2 regions of the Pannonibacter anstelovis genome follow, and region 2 is predicted to be linked to the other one. Evidence: riboswitches for the same ligand, from Rfam matches in the RefSeq annotation. Region 2 holds a riboswitch; the other holds the start of a gene.
The links. Region 2 has a riboswitch for S-adenosylmethionine ahead of V6L75_RS04290 (O-succinylhomoserine sulfhydrylase). Riboswitches for the same ligand answer to the same signal wherever they lie in the genome.
Positions count from the first base shown of each region.

Region 1: it holds a riboswitch for S-adenosylmethionine, as region 2 does, so the genes downstream of both, V6L75_RS03285 (hypothetical protein) here and V6L75_RS04290 (O-succinylhomoserine sulfhydrylase) in region 2, are expected to answer to the same signal.

Region 1 covers NZ_JBAKBF010000002.1:102,696-106,096, reverse strand. Annotated here, with positions in the region: gene V6L75_RS03295 (hypothetical protein) at 1-579, opposite strand, end outside; gene V6L75_RS03290 (YoaK family protein) at 669-1,400, opposite strand; SAM-I-IV-variant riboswitch at 1,596-1,707, shown strand; gene V6L75_RS03285 (hypothetical protein) at 1,779-2,066, shown strand; gene V6L75_RS03280 (acyl-CoA thioesterase) at 2,290-2,706, opposite strand; gene V6L75_RS03275 (Crp/Fnr family transcriptional regulator) at 2,728-3,401, opposite strand, start outside.
Region 2 covers NZ_JBAKBF010000002.1:313,986-317,386, forward strand. Annotated here, with positions in the region: gene V6L75_RS04280 (alpha/beta family hydrolase) at 1-532, shown strand, start outside; gene V6L75_RS04285 (2'-deoxycytidine 5'-triphosphate deaminase) at 606-1,700, opposite strand; SAM riboswitch at 1,855-1,934, shown strand; gene V6L75_RS04290 (O-succinylhomoserine sulfhydrylase) at 1,975-3,177, shown strand; partial or broken gene apaG (Co2+/Mg2+ efflux protein ApaG) at 3,348-3,401, shown strand, end outside.

The sequences.
Region 1 (3,401 bases), 210 kb from region 2:
CGGCCGCAGCCGGTTGTTGACCGCAGAAGGCAGAATGGAAGTCTCCCAACCTGTGTCCTTATGCGCCCAGAACGTACCGGCAAGAGCGCCTGAGTTCACATAATAGACTCCGGTTCCACCACTCGCCTGCGCCGTGACATTCATATCCTGAAGATCATCCGTCGAAATGGTCTGTGCGACAGTCTGCATGGCCTGCAGTGACGTCTGAAAATCTGTGAGCGTCACGCCAAGCCGGACAAAGACATAGAACCGGCTGGTGTAAACCGGACCACACACATGCTGCATGTTTGTGGTCAGGGCGGCACGCGGATTGGTGATCTGACCGATCATGCCCCCCACCGCAAAATACAGACGGGTCCGGGCCGTTGTTGCCAGAAGGCCGCTTCGGTGGAGAGGCCTGAATCTCGTCGTATTGTCCGATCCTGCAAGCCCGTAATAGACACTGGGCAGCTGACCGGCCTGGATCGCCAGATGATCCTGATAGTTGCCTGTCTCCGCCCTCGGATCGAGACGAACCGTCCCAAAGCCAGCATTGTTTGCATTGATCATCTGCAGGGTGGCATCGTTTTGTACCGGCATGGGCTGGTCCTCATGACTGCGGGAGGCTGCGCCTCCCGATATGGACAGGGTCATGAGTGAAGACGCGCCCGCCAGAAAGCTGTGACGGATCAGCCTTGCCCGGAGGATAGAGGCCGCTGTGCCGCCGCCATGGTCAGCAGAATGCCGACGGGCAGCAGCAGTGCATAGAAACCGGACTGCATCATCCCGAAGCCCCCCATCAACCCGCCGCCGACGAAGGCCAGTATCACCTGCGCGTGCCGGATGGCGCCCGCCCGGGCGTCAGCCACCTGACCGGGCGCCGCCGGTGCCGTGGAAAGCCAGCCGGAAACCAGGCCGGCAATCAGGCGCATTGTGTTGCCGGTCATGAAGGTTGTCGGCGCGTGATAGCTCAGCAGCTCGCTCATGATCACGTTCTGCAACGACATGGCGAGGGTCGAGATCATCACGGCGGCGATTGTCGCAAGCGCCAGGGGATGCTCCAGTGGCCCGGCCAGCACTGCCACCAGCATGAACACTATCAGCAGCACCGCTTCCAGCACCAGCAATGGCGCCAGCCGCAGGTGCCCGGCCGCTTTCAGGCGGACGATCAGTTCGTACCAGCCAAGTGTTGCGGCAAAGAAGGTCGCGAGCACCACCAGCTTCAGCTTGGCGTCATCTGGCAGGGTAAAGATCTCCGTGCAAAGCACGACAAGCGTGCCCGTGACGAAGGCGGTGAAGGTGTGGAACAGGCCAAGGACGCAGATGACGTCGACATAGCAGGCACAGAATGCCAGCATCATTGCGGTCAACGGCCGGGCCGGATCAAACGGCCCCTGGCGGCTCATCCTCTCGCCGGTCATATGTCGCGTTCCCGTTGTCCCTCAGCCGTGCTCACATCCCTGCCTGCACGGCTCACCTGCGTTGCCTACACCCTGCCCTGCATCCCATTAAGGAGTTGTTGACCACCACACACGAGGTTCAGACGGGCACTTGGAAACAGGTTCAAACCGGTCTTCTCAGGTGATTGACCCCATGCGCCGTCCATGGCATAAAGCGGCCATCATCAAGAGAAGGGCTGGCGCCCTCGCCAACCTGCCCGGCCGGGCAAGGTGGTCCCCGCAAAGGGATGTGGCCATGGAGAAATCCAGGGCAACCAAGCGGTCAGAACGTCAATGCGCCAGTCCTCCTCGGGCAACCGATGGAGGATTTTTTTAATGTCGAGAAGAGAGAGAAACGCCGTGAACGCATCCGTCCAGATTGTCCTGGCCGGGGCACAGCTGAAGGACCTGGCCGCGCCTGCCGCCCGTTCTTCCCTGACCGCCTCGGAATTTTATGTCCTGCAGCGCCTGCGTCAGTTGAAACTGACCGCCGCGCTCCGCCGTACACATGCGCCGCTGACCTCAGAGATGCGCAAGACACGGGTGGAAGGGCTGATCGCATTGTGGAACACGGGTTGTTCCAAAGCGGTCGACGAGAGCCTTTACGCCGATCTCGAGCGTCGCGCCCGGCAGACCCTTCCCGGCTGATACGCTGCGGAAACCGCTCCCGAACCACGCTATTCTCACGTGCCATGGCTGATTGCCGTGCGCTCCGTGCTGTTCCGCCTGCTGCCAAGCAGGCCGCAAGCCGGTCAGGCCCGCCTGACCGGCTTCTTCCTTTTATTCATCATGCCATTATTCGCCGTGCCATGAGAACAGTGGCGAGGTTCCCGGCAGCGGGCCCGCCTTTGCGTGTATCACCCGCCGCAGGTCAGCACTCCGCCGGAACCGGACGCGGACGGCCATCCTCATCCACGGCCACGAACGTGAACATAGCCTCGGTTACTTTTTCCCGCTGGCCATACCGGTGGCGCAGAGCCCAGGCTTCCATGTTGATCTCCATGGAAGAGCGGCCAATCCGGCCAACACGGGTGTAGATACACAGCACATCGCCAACATGCACAGGGCGGATGAATTTCATCCGGTCGATGGCAATGGTCACCACGCGCCCCCCGGCCCGCTGGCCCGCGGCGATGCCGCCCGCAAGATCCATCTGCGACAGCACCCAGCCGCCAAAAATGTCGCCAGATGCGTTGGTGTCGGCCGGCATGGCCATGGTGCGAAGGGTCAGGTCACCGGTTGGCTGTTCGGTTTCTGCGTCCGAAGTGGCTGTCACATGGCTCTCCATGAAAGACGGTGGGGAGGAAAATCAGAGGGTTGCAGCCTGCTTGAGCACTTCCGGGCGCTCAAGGCAGTAGTATCCGGAAATACGGCTGATGGTGCCGAGCCGCTTCCAGTCGTTCAGCACGCGACTGACATTCTCGCGCGCGGCGCCTGCCATATTGGCAATCTCGGACTGGCTGAGCTTGTAGTGAATGAGAATGCGGCCGTTATCCAGCGGCTTGCCGAAAGTCTCCGCCAGCTGCATCAGCGTCTGGGCCACACGGCCCGGCAGCGGCAGGAAGGAACGGGCGGCCAGAACATCGTTGGACTGGCGCAGCCGCTTGCCGACGATGGCCAGCATGTGCCGGTAAAGCTGCGGATTCTCATCGGCAAAGCGCTCGAAGGCCGACTTGTCGATAAAGGCGAGCCGTGCCGCCTTCAGCGCCGTCACGGTGGCCGAGCGCGGGCGCCCGTCGAGCAGCGCCAGTTCACCCACCAGATCTCCCGGCCCGAGCACGGCCAGAAGCTGCTCATCCCCTTCGACCGAGAGAATGGAAACCTTGAGGGAGCCTTCCAGAATGGCATAACAGCCATTGCCCGGATCGCCTGTTTCGAAAAGGATCGCCCCCTGGTTTACCTTCATCGGGCGCGCCAGACGGGTGAGCCCATCCGCCAGTTCTGACGGCAACCCCTCGAGAGTGAAGCTGTTGTCGAGAAAGC
Region 2 (3,401 bases):
TGCGGCTGAAGGCATTGCCGTGGTGCGGTTCGAGTTTCCCTACATGGCCGCCCGCCGTACGACGGCCAAGAAGGCTCCGCCGCCGAAGGCAGAGCTGCTGGTGGGCGCGTATCAGAAGGCCATGCAGGCGTTGATGAGCGAAGTGGAAGGCCCGTTCCTCATTGGCGGCAAGTCCATGGGCGGGCGTGTCGCTGCCATGCTCACGGCTGGCGCTTCGCTGCCGGGCCGCGTGAAGGGCGTTGTCTGTATCGGCTATCCGTTCCACCCGCAGGGCAAGTCCGATGTCTGGCGCCTTGAGCCGCTGGAACAGGCCCGCCGCCCCATCTTCATTGCGCAGGGCGAGCGTGACCCCTTCGGCAGTCAGGCCGAGCTGGAAGACGTGACCCTGCCGGGCACCTGCGAGATCCTGTTCCTCGAAGACGGCAACCACGACCTGGGGCCCCGCGGCCAATCGCCCGCGACTTGGGACAGCAACATCATGGCCACCGCCAAGGCCGTTGCGGAGTTCGCCCGCAAGGTTCTGGCCGCCTGAGATTGCAGGCCCGGTGCGGCTGCCGCGCGGGCTTGAGCAATTCCCGATGAGCCAGGCTCATCGGGAGTTCATATCAGCTGAGCGCGCGGAAGTGCTTGGAGAGCTTCAGCTCCTGGCCCTGATAGTTGGAGCCGATGCCTTCGCCGTAGAGCCGGTGCGGACGTTCGGCCATGTGCTCATAGACAAGCCGCCCAACCGTCTGGCCATGCTCCAGAATGAAGGGAACGTCGTGCGAGCGCACCTCCAGCACGGCGCGTGAGCCTGTGCCGCCAGCGGTGCTGTGGCCAAAGCCGGGGTCGAAGAAGCCGGCGTAATGCACGCGGAATTCACCTACCAGCGGATCGAAGGGCACCATCTCGGCAGCAAAATCCGGCGGCACATGCACCGCTTCCTGGCTGACGAGGATGTAGAACTCGTTCGGGTCAAGCACCAGTTCGGCCGCGCCGCGCCGGTAGATCGGGTCCCAGAAATCCAGCGGGTGATGCGCGTCCTTCAGGTCCACGTCGATGACGCCTGTGTGATGCTTGGCGCGGTAGCCGACAAGGCTGCCATCGCCGGAGCCTTCCAGATCGATGGACAGCTGCACGCCGCCGCCGATGCGTTCCATGCCGCCGGAGACAAGGCGCAGGCGCGCATGCACGTCTTCCAGCTCGCTGTCCGGGATCAGCGGTTCACCGGCGCGGAAGCGGATCTGCGACAGGCGCGAACCGCTGCGCACCAGAATGGGGAAGGTGAGCGGCGATATTTCCGCATAGAGCGGCCCGTTGTAACCGGCAGGCACCGTGTCAAAGGCGCGCCCGCCATCGGCTATGACGCGGGTGAAGACATCAAGCCGGCCGGTGGAGCTTTTCGGGTTGGCCGTGGCTGAGATAGCATCGGGCAGGGCGAGGCTTTCCTGCAGCGGCACGATGTAGACGCAGCCCGTTTCCAGCACAGCGCCACGTGTCAGGTCGATGCTGTGCAGCGCAAAGGCATCCAGCTTGTCCGCAACGCTGACGTTATTGCCCGGCAGGAAGCTGGCGCGCACCCGGTAGGCGAGCCCGCCAAGACGCAGGTCAAGGCTTGCCGGCTGGATCTGGCCGTCAACTGGCGCCAGCTCGCTGCGGATCGTTCCGGCGCGGAACATGTCCTCGATCATGTGGGCGGGCAGAATGCCGTCTGGGCGCATGACAAGCCTTTCGTGGAGCCCGGGGGGAGCCGGGGAGGGACGTTATCTTCCTCTGCGCTGTCATTAGCCGATGGCAGGGCCTTGGCCAACCCTTTCATGGCTGGTTCACCGCTGGCAAAGATTGACCGCAGGCCCTGAATGGCGTATTTGGCGGAACAGGATCCGTGGTGATTTGAGCCGGCCGGCTTGCAGCCACGTTAAACAAGTTGCTAAAGAGGCCGGGGAGAAACACCCGGCCTTTATGGCCGGTTTTTTGTTTCTGGAGCGAAGACCGATGAGCGCATCCGATACCCCGTCCTCCCGCCCCTTGCGTCCGGCCACCCGTCTGGTCCATGGCGGAACCATCCGCTCTCAGCACGGCGAAACGTCCGAAGCCATCTTCCTGACGCAAGGCTTTGTCTACGCCAATGCGGAAGCAGCGGAAGCGCGCTTCAACGGCGAGGATCCGGGCTATGTCTATTCGCGCTATTCCAACCCCACCGTTGCCATGTTCGAGCAGCGCATGTGCGAGCTGGAAGAAGCCGAAGCGGCCATCGGCACCGCCAGCGGCATGGCCGCCGTCAATCTGGCGCTGATGGCCTCGGTCAAGGCGGGTGACCATGTTGTGGCTGCCAAGGCGCTTTTCGGTTCCTGCCGTTACATTGTCGAGACCCTGCTGCCGCGCTTTGGCGTCACCAGCACGCTTGTAGATGGCACCGACCTTGACCAGTGGCGCGCTGCCGTGAAGCCGGGCACCAAGGCCGTGTTCCTGGAAAGCCCGACCAACCCGACGCTGGATGTGATCGATATCGCCGCCGTGGCGGAAATCGCTCATGCCGTTGGCGCCCGCGTCATCATCGACAACGTCTTTGCCACGCCAATCTTCCAGTCGCCGCTGAAGCTGGGTGCCGATGTTGTGGTCTATTCGGCCACCAAGCACATCGACGGTCAGGGCCGCTGCCTTGGCGGTGTCGTCCTCTCCGATGCCAAGTGGATCGAGGAAGAAGTACTGCCGCTGGTCAAGCACACCGGCCCAGCCATGAGCCCGTTCAATGCCTGGGTGCTGTTGAAGGGGCTGGAGACGCTGCCGCTGCGCGTCGCCCAGCAGTCTTCCAGCGCGGCCCGCATTGCGGACCGTCTGGCGGGCGACCCTGCCATTGCCCGCCTGATCTATCCGGGCCGTGACGACCATCCGCAGGCCGCTGTTGCCCGCAAGCAGATGCGCGGCGGCTCCACCATGCTGGCCTTCGAGCTGAAGGGCGGCAAGGCAGCAGCCTTCGCCTTCACCAACGCGCTGGAAGTGATCAAGCTGTCCAACAATCTGGGCGACGCCAAGAGTCTGATCACTCATCCCTCCACGACAACGCACAAGAGTGTTGCCGAAGAGGCGCGGCTGGAACTGGGCATCACCGAAGGCATGCTGCGCCTGTCCGTGGGCCTCGAAGATCCGCTGGACCTTCTCGAGGACATCGAGCGGGCGCTGGCGGCAGCCCGCTGAGCACGGAACGATATCAGCACGGGGTGGAGTGCTTGAAAGCGCTCCACCCCGTCAGTCATTTTCACGGCTGCACTTTTCGGGTGCGTTGCGGCGCTCTATATCTTGAAAATGATACGCGGAGCCGGCAACAGCCTGTTCCGCTTCACGAATTGTTGAGGAGCCGGAAGGCCATGTACCGGGCCGTTACCAACGGGATACAGGTCACAGTCGGACCGTTCTATCTG